One region of the Meiothermus sp. CFH 77666 genome, then DNA from elsewhere that is predicted to be linked to it. Evidence: riboswitches for the same ligand, from Rfam matches in the RefSeq annotation. Region 1 holds a riboswitch; each other region holds the start of a gene.
The links. Region 1 has a riboswitch for S-adenosylmethionine ahead of J3L12_RS01815 (aminotransferase class I/II-fold pyridoxal phosphate-dependent enzyme). Riboswitches for the same ligand answer to the same signal wherever they lie in the genome.
Positions count from the first base shown of each region.

Region 2: it holds a riboswitch for S-adenosylmethionine, as region 1 does, so the genes downstream of both, J3L12_RS01205 (PLP-dependent transferase) here and J3L12_RS01815 (aminotransferase class I/II-fold pyridoxal phosphate-dependent enzyme) in region 1, are expected to answer to the same signal.
Region 3: it holds a riboswitch for S-adenosylmethionine, as region 1 does, so the genes downstream of both, J3L12_RS13130 (hypothetical protein) here and J3L12_RS01815 (aminotransferase class I/II-fold pyridoxal phosphate-dependent enzyme) in region 1, are expected to answer to the same signal.

Region 1 is NZ_JAGDFV010000002.1:56,338-62,111, forward strand. Features, by position in the region: gene aroA (3-phosphoshikimate 1-carboxyvinyltransferase) at 1-327, opposite strand, end outside; gene J3L12_RS01810 (bifunctional oligoribonuclease/PAP phosphatase NrnA) at 450-1,427, shown strand; SAM riboswitch class I at 1,842-1,991, shown strand; gene J3L12_RS01815 (aminotransferase class I/II-fold pyridoxal phosphate-dependent enzyme) at 2,036-3,304, shown strand; gene metF (methylenetetrahydrofolate reductase [NAD(P)H]) at 3,294-4,169, shown strand; gene J3L12_RS01825 (zinc-binding dehydrogenase) at 4,275-5,453, shown strand.
Region 2 is NZ_JAGDFV010000001.1:262,765-268,538, reverse strand. Features, by position in the region: gene J3L12_RS01215 (xanthine dehydrogenase family protein subunit M) at 1-843, opposite strand, end outside; gene J3L12_RS01210 (nucleotidyltransferase family protein) at 1,136-2,044, shown strand; SAM riboswitch class I at 2,475-2,651, shown strand; gene J3L12_RS01205 (PLP-dependent transferase) at 2,770-4,062, shown strand; gene metX (homoserine O-acetyltransferase) at 4,091-5,230, shown strand; gene J3L12_RS01195 (hypothetical protein) at 5,572-5,774, opposite strand, start outside.
Region 3 is NZ_JAGDFV010000027.1:23,288-29,061, reverse strand. Features, by position in the region: gene fabG (3-oxoacyl-[acyl-carrier-protein] reductase) at 1-538, shown strand, start outside; gene acpP (acyl carrier protein) at 632-865, shown strand; gene J3L12_RS13150 (cold-shock protein) at 1,125-1,352, shown strand; gene J3L12_RS13145 (GNAT family N-acetyltransferase) at 1,815-2,288, shown strand; gene J3L12_RS13140 (SDR family oxidoreductase) at 2,594-3,379, shown strand; gene J3L12_RS13135 (DUF1653 domain-containing protein) at 3,434-3,673, opposite strand; SAM riboswitch class I at 4,082-4,213, shown strand; gene J3L12_RS13130 (hypothetical protein) at 4,339-4,905, shown strand; gene cysC (adenylyl-sulfate kinase) at 4,902-5,438, shown strand; gene J3L12_RS13120 (phosphoadenylyl-sulfate reductase) at 5,489-5,774, shown strand, end outside.

The DNA of each region.
Region 1 (5,774 bases):
CGTGAAGATTTCCTGCCCCGAAAGAATTCCGGCCACCAGCCGGATGAGGGTTCCGGCGTTGCCGCAGTCCAGTACGTCGGCGGGCTCGTGGAGCTTGAGACCCACCCCTTTGATGCGAAAATGCTCGCCCTGCTCGCTAATCTCGGCCCCCAACTGCCGCATGACCTGGGCTGTGGAGAGGGTGTCGCCGGCCTTGAGGGGGTAGTAGAGGGTGCTTTCGCCCTGGGCCAGGGCGCCCAGCATCAGCCCCCGGTGGGTGACCGATTTATCGCCGGGAACGCGCAGGGTACCCTTGAGGGATGCGGTAGGGGAGATGAGTCGTTCCATAAGTCCAACCGGGATTATAGCCTGTGGGGGGTCTGTGCTTACGCTTCGCAATTTGCGACTTACCCACAAGAACTCAGAAACATCAAATTCCCAGCGCGGTTAGCCGTTATAGTTTAGGTGCTATGGATGCTGCACTCAACGGCCCCGAGCCGCGCTATTGGGAGAAGATTCGCACCGTTGCAGACACGCTGCGCGAGCTCGAGGGCCCCATCATCATCGTCTCGCACGTGGATCCTGATGGCGATGCCATTGGGTCTTCACTGGGGCTGGCTCGAGCCCTCAAGGCTTTAGACAAGAAAGTGACCTGGATTGCCGACCCACCGCGTTACCTGCGTTTTCTGGTGAAGGAAGACGAATACAGCGAGCCCATTACCCATGTGCCGGAAGGCGCCACCCTGGTGGTGCTGGACTCCGCCGAACCGAGCCGGGTGGCCGGTGCGCCGGTGGAAGGGTTTGTCATCAACATTGACCACCACGGCACCAATCCCCGTTTCGGCTACCTTTCGGTAGTAGACCCTTCCAAGGCCGCCACGGCCCAGATGGTCAAGGATTTGATAGACGCGCTGGGGGTGACCTGGAACCCCGAGATCGCCACGCCGGTGCTGACCGGCCTCATTACCGATACCGGCAACTTTCGCTTTGCCAACACCACCCCCGAGGTACTCCACACCGCTGCCGAGTTGGTGGGGCATGGGGTGCATTTGGCCGAGCTGACCGACCGCTTGCAGTGGCGACCGGTTAGCTACTTTAAGGCCCTGGGGGCGGTACTCTCCACGGTGGGGTTTCACTATAACGGCCTGCTCGTCACGGCCCACATGCCCTCCGAGGTTACGGTAGAGGACTCCGACGACTTTGTGGGCATGATTCGCTATGCCGAAGGCAGCCAGATTGCAGTCTTCTTGCGCGAGCGCGAGGAGGGTATCAAGCTCAGCATCCGCAGCCGCGGCGGCGTTTCGGCCCAGGCGGTGGCGGTAAAGCTGGGAGGGGGCGGCCACGTGCCTGCGGCGGGGGCTACCCTGCGCGGGGTAACCTTGGACGAGGCCTACCGGCAGGTGCTGGCTGCTGTGGAGGCAGAACTCAAGCGGGTGGGGTACATCTGAAGTTGCGTGCTTGACCCCAAAATTGGTTTTCGTTGGCCGCAAAGCAATCCGGGGAGACTGGGGCAGTGCTGCCCTGGTGAGTTATATCAAAACCCGGATCGTCATCTTTGAGAATCGTTCCAAAGCCCCCTCATCCGACGACACCCCAGACCTAGCCATTGACCTCACTGACGTCATTCCTGCATGCCGCTGACGGGGTGTCGCCACTTTCTCCCGTCCAGGGGAGAAGGCAAGAGGTTCAGATGGATTTGGTAAAGAGGCCTCTATTTTGCCTTCACCTCTTGGTGGAAACGCTGACAGACTGCAAAAAACGGCGACTGCACGGTCAAGGAGCAAGGCGCTCCGGGCAGCCTTGACGCTGCTACTTTTAGCCCATAGCATTGCAGAGAACCTTGCCCGTTGGGGCGAGTGGTTCTTCTATCAAGAGCAGTGGAGGGAACGGCCCGACGAAGCTGCGGCAACCTGCGGGTGGCCTCGCCCATTACCGAGAAATACCCGCGCCTGGTGCCAAATCCGCCCCGGTGGTCGCTAGGCACAGCAAAGACCCCAGGGGAAAGATGGAAGAAGGGATGATGTGCCCTTCTTCAAGTAGCACTGAAGGAGGGTTTATGGATTTTGCCAGTTTAGCTGTTTTGAGTGGGCTTCCCGAACATGATCCCTACCACCCGGTGGGGGTGCCGATTTATGCCACCGCTGCCTATGGGTTTACGGATCTGGAAGATGGAGCCTATAAATTTGCCACCAACCAGGGCTACACCTACACCCGCATCCAGAACCCCACAGTAGCGGCCCTCGAGGCCCGTCTGGCTGCGCTGGAAAGCGCCGTCGGAGCGGTGTGTCTGGCCTCGGGGCAAGCTGCCAGCTTTGCTACCCTGCTGGCCCTGGTGCGCTCGGGCGATGAAATTGTGGCCAGCCCCGGTTTGTTCGGGGGCACGGTGGGGCTTTTGAACCAGGTGTTTGGGCTGATGGGTATTCGAGTGCATTTTGTGGAGCCCGAGGTGGAGGCGGTACAGGCGGTTTTGAATGAACAAACCAGGGCCGTGTTTGTGGAAGTGCTGGGGAACCCATCGCTGCAACTTCCAGACCTAGAGGGGCTTGCCCGGCTTTGCGAAGAGCGCCGGGTAGCCCTGGTGGTGGACAACACCTTTGGCGCGGTGGGGGCCCTGGCCCGCCCGCTCGAGCACGGGGCGCACGTGGTGGTGCACAGCCTGACCAAGTGGGCCAGCGGGCACGGCTCGATTCTGGGGGGAGCGGTGCTGTCGCGGGAAACCCCGCTCTGGCAGCACTACCCACAGTTCACCAACCCCGATGCCCAGGGCAAAATTCCCTGGGAGCAGTTCGGGGCGCGATGTTTTCTGGAGCGGGTGCGCCAACTGGGGCTATCGCTGGGCGGTATGGTACTTTCGCCGTTTAATGCCTACCTGCTGTTCCAGGGTTTGGAGACCCTCGAGCTGCGCATCGAGCGGGCTTGTCAAAACGCCCTGACCCTTGCCCGGTGGCTCGAGTCCCAGCCCCAGGTGGCCTGGGTGCGCTATCCGGGCCTCCCCTCCGACCCTGCCTACCCCAGGGCGGCCCAGTATCTGCGGGGTGGGTTTGGTAGCATCCTGACCTTTGGAATTCGGGGGGGGATAGAAGGAACCAGCCGTTTTCTGGCCCATCTGCGAATCATCCAGGCCCCCAACGTGGGCGATGCCCGTACCCTGGCGGTGCACCCCTGGACAACCACCCATTCCCGAATTGCCGAGCCTGCCCGTCTGGCAGCGGGGGTCAGGCCGGAGATGATCCGCCTATCGGTGGGGTTGGAAAGCCCGCACGACATCCAGCAAATGCTTGCCGAGGGCTTGCAAGCAGTGGAATGGGTAAGCCATGAAGATTAGCACCCTGCTGCAAAGCGCCAAACCCGTCATCTCCTTTGAGTTTTTTCCACCCAAAACGCCGCAGGGGGAGGTTGCGCTCTTTCGCACCCTGCACGAGTTGAAGCCCCTCAAACCTGCGTTTGTGTCCATCACCTATGGCGCTGGGGGCAGCGAGCGAAGCAAGACCGCTCAGTGGGCGGCCCGCATCCAGAACGAGGTGGGCTTGCTGGCCATGGCCCACCTGACCTGTGTGGGCAGTACCCGCGAAGAGTTGCTTTCGGTGCTGCACCAGTACGCCCAGGTGGGGGTGAAGAACATCATGGCCTTGCGGGGCGACCCACCCAAAGGTGTGCGGGAATTCCAGCCGGTGGCCGGGGGGTTTCGCTATGCCTCCGAGCTGGTTGAGCTGATTCGTTCTGAGTTCGGCGCTACCTTTGCCGTGGCGGGAGGAGGCTACCCCGAAGGACACCCGGAGGCGGTGAGCCTCGAGGCCGACCTGCAAAACCTGAAGCGCAAAGTGGATGCCGGGCTGGACTTCGTGGTGACCCAGCTCTTTTTCAACAATGCCCTGTACTTTGGTTTTGTCGAACGCGCGCGCCGGGTTGGTATCGAGGTGCCGATTGTGCCGGGCCTGATGCCCATAACCGACCTGGCCCAGATTCGCCGCTTTATGGACATGTGTGGGGCCAGTATTCCGGGGCCGCTGCTCTCCCGATTGGAGAAAGCCCAGACCCCCGAGGAGGTGCTGGAAATTGGCGTCGAACACACCACCCGCCAGGCCCAGGAACTGCTGGAAGCGGGGGTTCCGGGGATTCACCTCTACACCCTCAACAAATCGCCCGCCACCCGGAGGGTGATGCAGAATCTGCAAACGGTTTTGCGATGATCTTTTCCCAGGGCACATTTCGGGGCAAAATGGAGGGGAATGCAAACCACGGTAGCAGCCCCTGCCCAAAGCCTGACCCGCCAGGGTGCTGGTTCCCAGGTGCTCATGCGCGGTTTGCTTTTCACGCCCTCCATACCGCGTTATGTGGCCGCCAAGCTGCTGGGCAAACGCTATCCCCCCAGGGCGCTGTCCCTTCAACTGGCCATCCTGCCCGAGCCTGAACGTCCTCCGGGCTTTGAGCGCTTGAAGGTGCGGCTGGCGGGCATCTGTGGGAGCGACCTGGCCCTGCTCTACGGCAAACAAGCGCCCACCCTCTCGGGGATGTTCTCTTTTCCAGCCGTGCTGGGACACGAAATTCTGGCCGAGCTGGGGGGGGTGCGGGTGGCGGTCAATCCGGTGCTCTCGTGCCTCGAGCGCGGCCTGCCCGACTGTCCGGCCTGTACTAGAGGCGACGATCACCTGTGCGCTAGCGTGGCCGAAGGCAATTTTGCGCCCGGCATGATTGGCTTTTGCCGTAGCCTGGGGGGTGGCTGGGCCCAGCGCATGGTGGCCCACCGCGAGCGCATCTTTCCCATAGACGAACAGGTGCCCGATGAACGCGCCGTGCTGACCGAACCTGCGGCGGTGGTCTTGCACGGGTTGCGGCAAGCCTGGGGGAAGGGCAGGCTACCGACGGGGCTCCGGCCAAACCCGGAGGGTTTGTACGGGTCTGCCGACAGCATGGACTGGCCAGCGCAGATTCTGGTCATTGGGGCAGGAACCATTGGGCTCCTGGCCATCAAAATGCTCAGGGTGCTGGGCTTCGAGGGGCCTTTGTACGCTGTAGCCCGCCACCACCGCCAGGCCGAGCTGGCCAGGGTGTTTGGCGCCAACCAGATTTTCCCCTCTACCCAGGCTGCCCAGCAAGCAATGGGGGCCCGGCGTTACAGGGGTATTCTGAAAGCAAACTCCTGGCGGGGTGGCTTCGAGGGGGTGGTGGAGGCTTCCGGCTCTCCTGGAGGCTTGCAGGAGGCCAGCTGGGCGGTGCTCGAGGGGGGGCGGGTCTTGCTGCTGGGAGCCCCCGCTACCGCCCTCCACGATTTTTCGCCCTACTGGTTCCGCGAGATTGGGCTCTTTGGGAGCTACGCCTATAGCTGGGACGACTTTGCCCAGACCGTGAAGCTGCTACCCGAGCTAAACGGTATCGAAACCATGGTGACCCATCAGTTTGGCCTGGAAGCCTGGCCCGAGGCCATCAGAACCGCGGTTACACGGCGGGGCATCAAGGTGGTGTTCAAGCCCTAGAGGGCTGATAGTGCATGGTCGATAGCTGATAGCTGATAGCTGATAGCCAAGTAGCAGAGCGCTTATCGCTGGTTGCGGGCCCTTTCGGAATCCTTTGATTGTCGATATGCGAACTTCAGGCCAGCGTGCGTGGCGCTTGGCGCGATACCCCTGAAGCATCGTTCCTGCTTTCACCGCATGGCAGCCAGTTATGGCGGTTTGCGGTTTAATTCGATATAGAGGATGGCAAACCGCTTCCCCGATGATGTTACCGACTGCCTCACCCCCAGGTTATTTACTGAAACCGCTCTTGCGCGGTGATTTTTGCAACAAACGGGAGGG
Region 2 (5,774 bases), on a different contig from region 1:
GATCAGACCCCGGCCCACCAGTACCCGGGCCATGTCTTTCTTGTACTCCGCAGACCCCCGTGCGTCGGGGTTGGGGTTGGCGATTTTGCGGGCCTCCTCGGCGGCGGCCCGGATCAGCTCGAGCGTGGGCTTCTGACCCCGCAACAGCTTTTCGCCCTCCACCACCCTCAGCGCCATATGCGCTACCGCCGTGATGCCGATGCCGGCCTCTTTGATGGTTCCATCGGGGTTGAGCTCGATCTGCACGGCGGCAGCAGCGGTGGCGTAATCACCGACCTTGCGTTCAATTTTTTCGTAGGCGCCCGAAGTGAGGGCGTTAGGAGTTGGAAAGCGTGCTTCAATCGCCATTTCCCCTTCGCCAATGGAGGTAGCGAAGCTGTCCACTAAAAATTGATCAATGGCTTCAACTCGAGACCCATTTTTGCCCTGGATAACCATCTGGGCTCGTGCTGCAATCGCGGCAGCGGCCCAGTCGCCGGAGGGGTCGTTGTGGCAGAGCGAACCTACTACCGTACCCCGGAAGCGCACGATGGGGTCGGCCACCACCCTCGAAACATCGCTAATCAGATGATACCTGCTCTGGATGTGTTTGTTGAACTCTACATCGGTGTCACGTACGAGTGCACCCATGCGAAGCATCCCGTTTTCTTCACTGAGATATCCCAGGTTGGGGAGTTTGTTGATATCCACCAGCACGGAGGGTTGGGCCAGGCGGTAGCGCATGGCCGGGATCAGGCTTTGCCCCCCGGCCAGCACCCTGGCATCGTAGCCATGTTCAGCCAGGTGGCTAATGGCCTCCTCGAGGGACATAGGGCGTTTGTACTCAAAGGCCGCAGGTATCATGCAGTCCAACCTCCCTTTTTGCTTTTGACAAGCACCGCTAATCTAAAACCTTGTAGCCCGCTTGAGCATGCTGGAGATTACAGTTTGCACCAGACCTCCGGCTTCGTCTAAGCAAAGGGTAGTCTTGTGGGAGGGGTCTTGCGGATTCTGAAAGGTTAACCTCCGAAGGGTGCAGAGTCCTGGCAGTGTTATTTTGATTTGTGGATCGCCTGAAAGTTTTTCGGAAGGCTCAGCTTTTTTAGCCAGACTACCTAACCTACCCCGACCTGCTTTCTCGGCGAATACCCCGCATATGCCACCGATTGACGCGATCGTGCTCTCTGCCGGCAGGGCCTCGAGGTTTGGGGTTCCCAAGTTCCTGCTGCCCGCCGGGGAGGGCCATATCCTGTTGACTCGGGTACTGGAGCATGCTGCGCGTGTAGCCGATGGCCGAGTTGCAGTGGTTTTGGGTCGCGAGGCCAGGGTTGCACGGTATGCAGTGGAGCGCTGGTTGGAAGGGCAGCCGCCCGAACTGGGCTGCAGGGTTCTCACCGTCCTGAACCGCCATTACCGATTCGGCCAGAGCACCTCTCTGAAAGCGGGTATGCGGGTACTCGCCGAGGCCCAGGGGGTTCTGGTGTTTCTGGCCGACATGCCCGCCCTAACACCGGAAAAACTCGCACAGCTCAAGCAGGCTATCCAGCACCGCGACCCTCGAGCGCTCGCGGTGGCGGCCAGTGAACAGGGCCAGATACGCCCGCCCGTTTTTTTGTCCAGGATGCTTTTTCCAGATGTTCTAAAGCTTCGCGGCGATCTAGGTGCCCGGGCGGTCTTGAAGGCCCATCAAGAAAAGATTGAACGGGTTGAATGGGGTGCTGGGCCCTGGTTTATTGATATTGACGACTGGCAGACCTTCCACGACCTGGCCCATAAACTGAGCTGGGCTAACGAATCATTTGTGCCCATCCCCCATGAGGATGTCCCGGCCTCGGCAATACAATCACGGGTGGATGCGGCTCTGGCTTCAGAAACAGTGCCCTGGCTGGCGCCTGGGCTGCTGTTGCTGGCCGCGAAGAGTGAAACCCGCTGGCTCCAGCTACCCCGAAGTTACCGGGGCGTACAGGGGGTTATCGTGGGCCCGGCCCGTGCCCCGGCTGCTTACCTTGGATTGATCCGCAGAGCCAGCCTGGCGGCCCTGGCAGCAAGCGGTCAGGCCGATTAGAGTGCTCTTCACATATTTTGAGCCATCCGGCTCCAAGAAAACCTTCGCCTGACCACAACAGTGGCCGTCTGTTGAACAGGGCGTATCCCAAAATCGACCCAAACCGCAAATCCCTCAACCCCCTTGGGGGCTGTCATCAATAAGTAGTCATGCTCTAGCAGAAAAACCGTTTGTGCCGTAGGAGCTTCGTCAAATCATTTCAACCCAAGCCTCGAGGTCGTACACAATACCCCACTTACGCTGCTCGTTGTGCGCTGCGAGATTCGGCATTCGCTAAGCAAATCACATCAAGTGAGGCTACGTTGCGGGTTGGTTTTGACTTTGGTTGAATCATGGACACACCCTGCTTAGCACTACGGGTTGACAGAATTCCCCCATCTCTCTACACTCACTGATATCCGCGCCGGGGCGCGGCCACAACCAAAAAGTTCTTTTATCCAGAGCGGCGGAGGGATTCGGCCCTGCGAAGTCGCAGCAACCCACAAAAAAGCCTTTGCTCATCACCAAGGGCCTTTTTGTACGGTGCTAATTCCGGCTCGACTGCTGAATGTTGTAGGCACACAACGTTCGAAACTTGGCATAGTTTGGCAGTCGAGAAAGATAAGAGAAGGGAATGCACGGATCGTGACCCCCTTCCAGCCATAAAAGAACGCCTGGTAGGGGGTTTTGCTTTCAGGCAAAACTCCTACCGAAAGCGCCCCAAATTCACGCGGTAGGAGAGCAGTATGTCGCAAAAACACCGCTTCGAAACCCTTCAACTGCACGCAGGCTACAGCCCCGACCCCACCACCGGCGCCCGCCAGGTGCCCATCTATGCCACTACCTCGTACCAGTTCAAGGATGCCGACCATGCGGCTCGGCTTTTTGCCCTGCAGGAGTTCGGCAACATCTACACCCGCATCATGAACCCCACCACCGATGTGCTGGAAAAGCGCATTGCTGCCCTGGAGGGGGGCGTGGCCGCCCTGGCTACCAGCTCGGGCCATGCGGCGCAGTTTTTAGCCATTACCAACATTGCCCAGGCCGGCGACAACTTTGTGTCCACCCCTAACCTGTATGGCGGCAGCATCAATCAGTTCAAGGTCACGCTGCCCCGCCTGGGGATCGAGAGCCGTTTTACCGATAGCGCCGAGAGCGTGGAGGACTTTATCCGTCTTTCGGACGACAGAACCCGCTTCTGGTACCTGGAGTCGCTGGGCAACCCGGCCCTCAACATCCCCGACTTTGAGCTGATTGCCCAGGCCGCCCAGGAACGAGGCATTGCCCTCTTTGTGGATAACACCTTTGGGCACGGTGGCTACCTCTTCCGCCCGATTGAGTGGGGGGCCAACGTGGTGACCCATTCCGGCACCAAATGGATCGGGGGACATGGCGCGGCCATTGCGGGCCTGATTGTGGACGGAGGCAATTTTGACTGGGGTAACGGGCGCTACCCGCTGGTTACCGAGCCGCAACCGGGTTACCACGGCCTCGAGCTGCACAAGGCTCTGGGCAACCTGGCCTTCATTATCAAGGCCCGCATAGACGGCCTGCGCGACCAGGGGCAGTGCCTGGGGCCATTTGAAGCCTTCCTGTTGCTGCTGGGCCTCGAGACCCTCTCGCTACGCTCAGAGCGCCACGTGGAAAACACCCTGGCCCTGGCCCACTGGCTGCGCGAGCAGGACGAGGTGGCCTGGGTCAACTACCCTGGCCTCGACGATCACCCCAGCTACGCCAAAGCCCAGAAGTACTTCAAGGGCAGGCCGGGCTCGGTGCTTACCTTTGGGCTTAAGGCGGGTTACGAGGCCGCTAAAAACTTCATCAACCGACTCGAGCTGGTATCGCACCTGGCCAACGTAGGCGATACCCGCACCCTGGCCATCCACCCGGCCTCCACCACGCACTCCCAACTCTCCCCCGAAGAGCAGGCCCGTGCAGGCGTGAACCCCGAGCTGGTGCGGCTCAGTGTGGGCTTGGAAGCCCTGGACGACCTCAAGGCCGACCTCAAGCAAGCCCTGACTGCCAGGGTGGGTGTCTGAACCAAAGTCAAGCTCGCTGGAGCCATACATGACCGACCTCCTGATTCAAGAAGCCTGGGGCGACCACGAGGCCCTGTTGATCAAGCCCCCCAAAAGCCGGGGGCGGGTGCCCCCTCCGGTGCCGGCCCAGGCCCTGGTTGCGGGTGGGTTCCGCCTCGAGTATGGGGGTATCCTGCCCGAGCTGCGCTTGCGATATGAAACCTACGGCCAGCTCAACTTCGACCGCAGCAATGCCGTGCTGGTGTTCCACGCCTGGACCGGCTCAGCACACCTGGCCGGCACCTACACCCAGGAAACCCTCAGCAGCCTGCCCAGGCTTGACCAGGCTTTTGGGCCCGATGGCTGGTGGGACGAGCTGGCCGGGCCGGGCCGGATGCTCGATACCGAAAAGTATTTCGTCATCTGCGCCAACCACATCGGCAGTTGTTACGGCTCTACCGGCCCCCTTTCCCTCAACCCGGAGACCGGGCAGCCCTATGGCCCCGACTTCCCCAAACTGACCGTGCGCGACCTGGCCCGCGCGCAGGCCCGGCTGCTGGATTTTTTGGGCATCGAGAAAGTGACCCTTTTGGGGGGCAGCTTAGGGGGCATGGTGGCCCTCGAGTTTGCCCTGCTCTATCCGCAGCGTGTGCATAAGCTGGTGGTGCTGGCAGCTCCAGCGGTACACAGCCCCTGGGCCCGCGCCTTCAACCGGCTCTCGAGGGAGGCGGTGCTATCCGACCCCGGCTACCAGGGGGGGTACTACGCCGAGCAGCCCCTGGGCTTGCAGCTTGGCCGGGCCATTGCCATGCTTTCCTTCCGCTCGCCCGAATCCTTCCGGCTGCGCTGGCAGCATCACCCTGAGCGCGGCGAAAGCTACGTGCTGTACCAGGGGGAGAAGTTCGCCAAGCGGTTTGATGCAAATGCTTACCTGGTGCTCTCCGAGGTGATGGACACCCACGACGTGGGCCGGGGGCGGGGGGGCATTGCGGCAGCTCTGGCCCAGCTCAGGAAGATTCCCAGCTTGTTTGTGGGCATTAATTCCGACGTCCTATACACCGCCCAGGAGGTTCGGGAGATGGCCGCCCTGAGTGGCGGCATCTACCGCGAAATTCATAGCCCCCACGGCCACGACGCATTCTTAATCGAGACCGACCAGGTTGAGCGCATTCTGGGCGATTTCCTGTGATCGTACGATGGGTTGTGCAATGTGAGTATAGCCTTGCAAGCCATGAATACTGGTGAGGTGCGCGAGTAAGTACAGCGTCGTAGAGATGTCCGTACACCTCCGGGTTTCCGGGAGGGATTGACATAGAGCCCCCTCCCTACCACGTAGGGAGGGTGGGGGAGGGTATTGGGTGAGGCCCCCAACCACCAGGTTACGCAAAGTCGCTGCTCAGCAACCCCACCTAACCTCTCCCACACGGTAGGGGAGGAACGAAAAGGTTTCTGCTACGGCTTTTGCAAGAGCGTACTGCATAGTTCGTGCTGCAATGGACACTTTGTACGGGTATTTATACGACTTTGTAATCAAGGGTCTAAATCTTTTTCTTGTACCCTCTGATCAAAGATTGCTTTTCTAAGGTTTAGGCTACCAATCCACAGCAAACAAAGTACGCTTGCAAAGAACAGTAAATAGTTCACTACGATATTTTCAGTGATCACCACAAACCGAACTGTGTTGACGGCAAAATGCAGCAGTATTGCCCACACCAACCCCATTCGCATAATAA
Region 3 (5,774 bases), on a different contig from region 1:
TCAGAAACTCGTGGCGGATGCCAATGCGGCCCTGGGGGGCCTCGAGGTTCTGGTCAACAACGCCGGCATCACCCGCGACACCCTGCTAATTCGCATGAAAGACGAAGACTGGGACACGGTAATTGCCACCAACCTGAGCGCCATCTTCCACACCACCCGCGAGGCCATCAAACTCATGATGCGGGCCAGGTGGGGCCGGGTGATCAACATCAGCAGCGTGGTGGGCATTCTGGGCAACCCTGGTCAGGCCAACTATGTGGCGGCCAAGGCCGGCATGATTGGCTTTACCAGGTCGGTGGCCAAAGAGTACGCCACCCGCGGCATCACCGTTAACGCGGTGGCGCCAGGGTTCATTGAGTCGGACATGACCGCCAGCCTGCCCGAGAACGTGGTGGCTGAATACCTGAAACAGATTCCCGCCGGACGCCTGGGCCGGCCCGAGGAGGTGGCCAAGGCAGTGGCTTTCCTGGCCTCGGACGACGCAGCTTACATTAATGGGCAGACTCTTTGCGTAGACGGGGGCATGACCCCACACTAAACCTCGAGCCCAACGGCACAAAGCCCCGACGCTGGTTTTGATGTGGTAGAATCCCGCACGGTAGTACCCACCCTGACCGATGGAGGTTGAAGCATGGCTATCCTGGACGATGTAAAAGAAGTAATCGTAGACAAACTCGGCGTAGATGCAGACAAAGTAGTTCCCGAAGCCCGCTTTATCGAAGACCTGGGCGCGGACAGCCTCGATACGGTTGAACTCATCATGGGCCTGGAGGACAAGTTCGGCCTGGAAATCTCCGATGAGGACGCAGAAAAGATTCGCACCGTGCAGGATGCGATTAACTTCATTCAGAGCAAGCAAGCCTAAAAATTTTTGAGGCCGTCTTTAGTCCGGGAGCGCAGGCTCCCGGCTTTGCTGGATATGGTAGACACCAAGCGCCTCGGGGTGCTATCTTGAGGCGTCTGGGAGTTTTCTGAGGTGGCCCATGTTGTTTTGCCCGCAGCCCTGGCTACGAAAAGGCTCATTTCGTGGCAGAAGGAGCGGGCAGATGAATGTTGGGTAGTTCAGCGCCTTGGTCCTGGGCCGGGTTAGCACTGTAGCAGGGTTGCCCGTGATAAGGAGCAGTATGCAAAAAGGCAAAGTGAAGTGGTTCAATGCGGAAAAGGGCTATGGCTTTATTCAGCGTGAAGAAGGAGAGCCGGACGTATTTGTTCACTACAGTGCTATCCAGTCCCGTGGCTTCCGCACCCTGAACGAAGGCGATGTGGTGACCTTCGAGATTGAGCCGGGCAAGAATGGTAAAGGTCCCCAGGCCGCTAATGTAAGTGTGGTGGAAGCGGCCAAGCGTTTTTAGTCCAGTTTTTGGAGCTTTTTGCACCCTCGGGCAACCGAGGGTTTTTATTGCGGGATAGTCTCGTGAAATGGAGCAGTCTTCGTCCTGGACAAAACACTGCCCGCCTGAACGGGCGGTCACGGCCACGACAAGGACTGGTGTCACCGAAGCCCTCGCGTATGCAAAGAATTTCATCCCGCCTTCAGGCTTTTATCGTTTTCCCCTTTCCTTGCGGGAGAGGGTGGCGACAGCGCCGGCTGGTTTGGTGCTCCTTTTGCCCAATAAAACAATTCTGGCGGTCACCGCTGTCGCCGGGTGAGGGGTTGAAACGACGATCCTCAGGCAAATGATAAGAGCCTGATCCCGCCTTGAAAAACTAGCATTTTTGCGTCCAAGATGCAGTTATTATGTGACGATAGACACAAGCGCTGGGTTGCAAATTACACCCAAATCAAATGTGGGCAGATACAATCAGGGCAGATCATGAAAGTCTCTGTGCAACTCGACTTCCTGCCCGTCAACGCCGATTCGGCTTCTGTTGTGCATAATCTGTACTTGAATTGTCCCACCTACATTGCCCTGATTGGGGGTGACACGCCCACCCTCAACGATATTCGGCGCGAGCTCGAGACCCTGCGCCACGATACCCGGCGGCAGGCCGTGTTGTTGCAGCGTGAAGACCGAGTGGTGGGTTTTCTGGACTATAAGGTGGCCTACCCCGATCTGCACTCGGCTACCATCAGCCTGTTGCTGATAGACGAAAGCCTGCAAGGGCGGGGCCTGGGCAAGGCGGCTGTAGAGCGGCTCGAGACCCTGCTTCGTGGCCGGATGGATCGGCTCTATGCGGTGGTGTATGGCAATAACGAACAGGCCAAACGTTTCTGGGAGCGGGTCGGCTTTGAGCACCTGCGCGATAGCGGTCCCACCCTGAGCTGGTATCTGAAGCCCTTGAAGTAGCCATAACAAGTCTCAGGTTTCATTTCATGGCCTGAACCAGGGCTTTCGACTTTTGGCATATACCAAACTAACCTGAACCCCCTTTTGTTCTCCCCTTGCGGGAGAAGGTGACGGCACCCCGTCAGCGACATGTAGAAAAAATGTCAGAGACGTCAAAAGCTGCGCATGGGGTGTCGCCGGACAAGGGGTATTAGGAATGCCACTCAAAAAACTATCCGGGTATATTTCGCTACTATAGCCATCGGCCCGCTGGAGAAACGGCCTGGGTGTTGGAATTGTGCTGGCCGATTTCCGTAATATGGCTTATGGATCTTGGAATCGCGGGCAAACTGGCGCTGGTGACGGGGGCTTCGCAGGGGATTGGGCGGGCCATTGCCACTACCTTGGCGAAGGAAGGTGTAAAAGTGGTGGTTGCTGCACGCAACATGGAAAGACTGCAAGAGCTGGTGCGCGAAATCGAGCGGGATGGTGGAGAAGCCCATGCGATTTCCGCCGATATTGCCAGACCGGATGAACTGGAGCGACTGGTGGCTAAGGCCCAGAGTCTGGGAACTGTTGAACTCTTTCTCGGCAACACGGGCGGCCCTAAGCCCGGTGCAGCCCAGCATTTGAAAGCCCAGGACTTTCAGGTTGCTGCCGAGCAGTTGTTGTACCCGATGGTGAATCTGGTGAATGCCTTGCTACCGGGGATGCAGTCGCGGCACTTCGGACGAATCCTCTTTATTACCTCTCTGGCCGTTAAAGAACCCATCGAGAACCTGGCCCTTTCCAACACCCTTCGCGCTGCGCTGACCGGCTATGCCAAAACCCTCGCCAGGGAAGTAGCAGCAGCAGGCATTACGGTCAACACCCTGGGGCCAGGCTATACCCTTACCGAGCGGGTCGAAGAGGTATTTGCTTTCCGTGCCCAGAACCAGGGCATCAGCCTGGAAGCAGCCTATGCCCAGCAGACCACACAAATTCCGGCAGGCCGCATGGCCTCGCCGCAGGAGATAGCCGATGTGGCGGCTTTTTTGTTATCGGCCAGGGCCAGCTATCTGACCGGTCAGGCCATCATGGTAGAGGGCGGGGCCATTCGCGGGCTGTTGTGATGGAACAGGCTTCTTGTACAAGTTGCGGGTGTTTGTAGCAAGACAGGAAGCACTTCATTGTTGTTTGGGGCTCGAGTTTTCCCCCAGGTAGCGAAATCGCGGTACGGGTTTGCCGTCTACTTCCACATCTTCTAAAAACATGGCCAGGGGACGTATCCACAGGGTTTCGGGCTCGACGCCATAACGGGTTTCGTAGACCACATACCACTCCTCGGTTTCGGAATGCCGGGCCAGGCCGTGCACCCAGTAGTGCTTGCCCTTGTAGTGCTGGTACAGGCCTGGTTTGAGCTGCATCGTTACCTCATCGTACTTGTAATGCTTCACCAAAGCGAGACCACCTAGTGGTCTGGCAACAAAGATTTCGATACACGCGAATGTCCCCTCGATGTGACGTACAAAGTAAACTTTGGCAATGACCGGGCTTCAAAACAATCTGTAAAACAAGTTACCAGAGCACCGGTCTTTTGCGATCCAGGCTCAATACAAGTGGCGGCAACGCTTCCTGGAAGGTGGTAAAGCCGCCTTGAATGGACGCAGGGCCGAGACCCAGGGTGCCTTGGAGCAAGAGTACCGCCAGCTCAGCCCTGACTGAAGCAGTTAGGTAGATGAACACCGTCGCCAATAGTTTACAAGTTTTATCAATTATGCTAGCCTACCTTCCATCCCGGCTTTAAGTCGGGATGGGTGCGGCAGCACCCTCGGGTCTTATCCAGAGCAGCGGAGGGAACGGCCCTGCGAAGCTGCGGCAACCCGTAGGGGCTTTCAGCCAGCAATCTGAAGCGTTTCTGCGTAGGTGCCAATTCCGGCCCGGACACCGTCCGGGGAAGATAAGGAGGTTTTTGTGCTGGAAGCTATGTCCAAGTCTCAGATCATGCGTGTGCTTTCGTGTTCCGGGCGCTGTTGTCCTAGCCTCGTCGCTGGCCGTCGGCACTTGGAATCGTCTGCTATGGGAGCACACCATGAACTTGTTGAACCACGAACCCGTTCATAACTTGGGAAAACACCCTTCATCCCTCGAGGCTTTTTCAGCCGCGCAGCGCATCCATGGCGAGGTGCGGCGCTCCGGCATGAGCTACCGCGTGCAGCTTGCTTGGGATGGCAAGCGGCTCGTGGGGCGGCTGGGTGGGGCGATCTTCGGCGAGAACGTGTACCTCGAGGCCCATCAGGGCCAGCTTCTGGGCTCGGTGGCCAGCAGCGGGCGGGCCTTTGCCCTGCATGCTCAGCACGGGGGGAAGCGCCTCCAGCTTCGCCTGGTGGGGGCCGAGCACGGCTCGAGCGCGCAGTTGGAGTTTTCAGAGGATTCAGCCTCGGGCTGGGCCTACCTCGAGGGCGTGGCGCAGCCGGTGGAGGTGAAGTTCGGCCCCACCCGGCTCGACGCCCGCACCGGCTCTGAACAGGAAGTGACGCTGCACCACCCCGGCTTCGCGGCCTGGGTGCTGGCGGCTGTGGCGCTGGTAGCGGACGTGGCGGCCCGCAATGCCTGGCGGGTGCTGCTGGACAGCTACGCGGGTTGGGCCGAAGCATGAGCGGGGTGGTGGTCTGGTTTACCGGGCTTTCCGGCGCAGGCAAGACCACGCTGGCAAAAGCCCTCGAGGTTCACCTCTACGAAGCGGGCCAGAAGGTCGAGCACCTCGATGGCGACGTGGTGCGCGAGCACCTGTCGAAGGGGCTTGGCTTCAGCCGAGAGGACCGCGACACCAACATAAGGCGCATCGGCTTCGTGGCCAACCTGCTAGCCAAGCACGGCGTGATCGTGCTGGTGAGCGCGATCAGCCCCTACCGGGCTACCCGCGAGGAGGTGCTTTCCCAGGCTCCGAGGAAGCTCGAGGTTTTCGTGGACGCGCCGCTGGAGGTGCTGGTTCAGCGCGACGTGAAGGGGCTTTATGCCAGGGCGCTCAGGGGAGAGATCGCCAATTTCACCGGGGTTTCCGATCCCTATGAACCGCCCTTGAACCCCGATCTGCACCTGCGGACTGATCAGCTAAGCCTCCAGGAGAGCCTCGACCGCTTGCTGGGCGCGCTCGAGCGCCTGGGTGTGGAAGTGCGGGTGCGGGCGTGAAGGCATCGAAGGCTTCAACCCCCGATACCTGGGACGCGGGGACCGATCCCATGCTCGTCATTCGATGGGCACTGGAGAATTACCCCGATCTGCTCATGCCCAGCGGGTTCAACCTCAATGGCGTCGTGCTCATCGACCTGGCCGCCAAAGCGGGATACACGGGCGAGGTGGTGTTCGTGGACACCGGTTACCACTTCCCCCAGACGCTGCAAACCCGCGATCGCCTCAAGGAGCGCTACCCACAGCTGCGCTTCGTCACCCTCAGTGCCGGCCTGGAAGAGGAACCCTGGGGGGAAGAGCGCTACCGCAGCGACCCGGATGGTTGTTGCGCGGTGC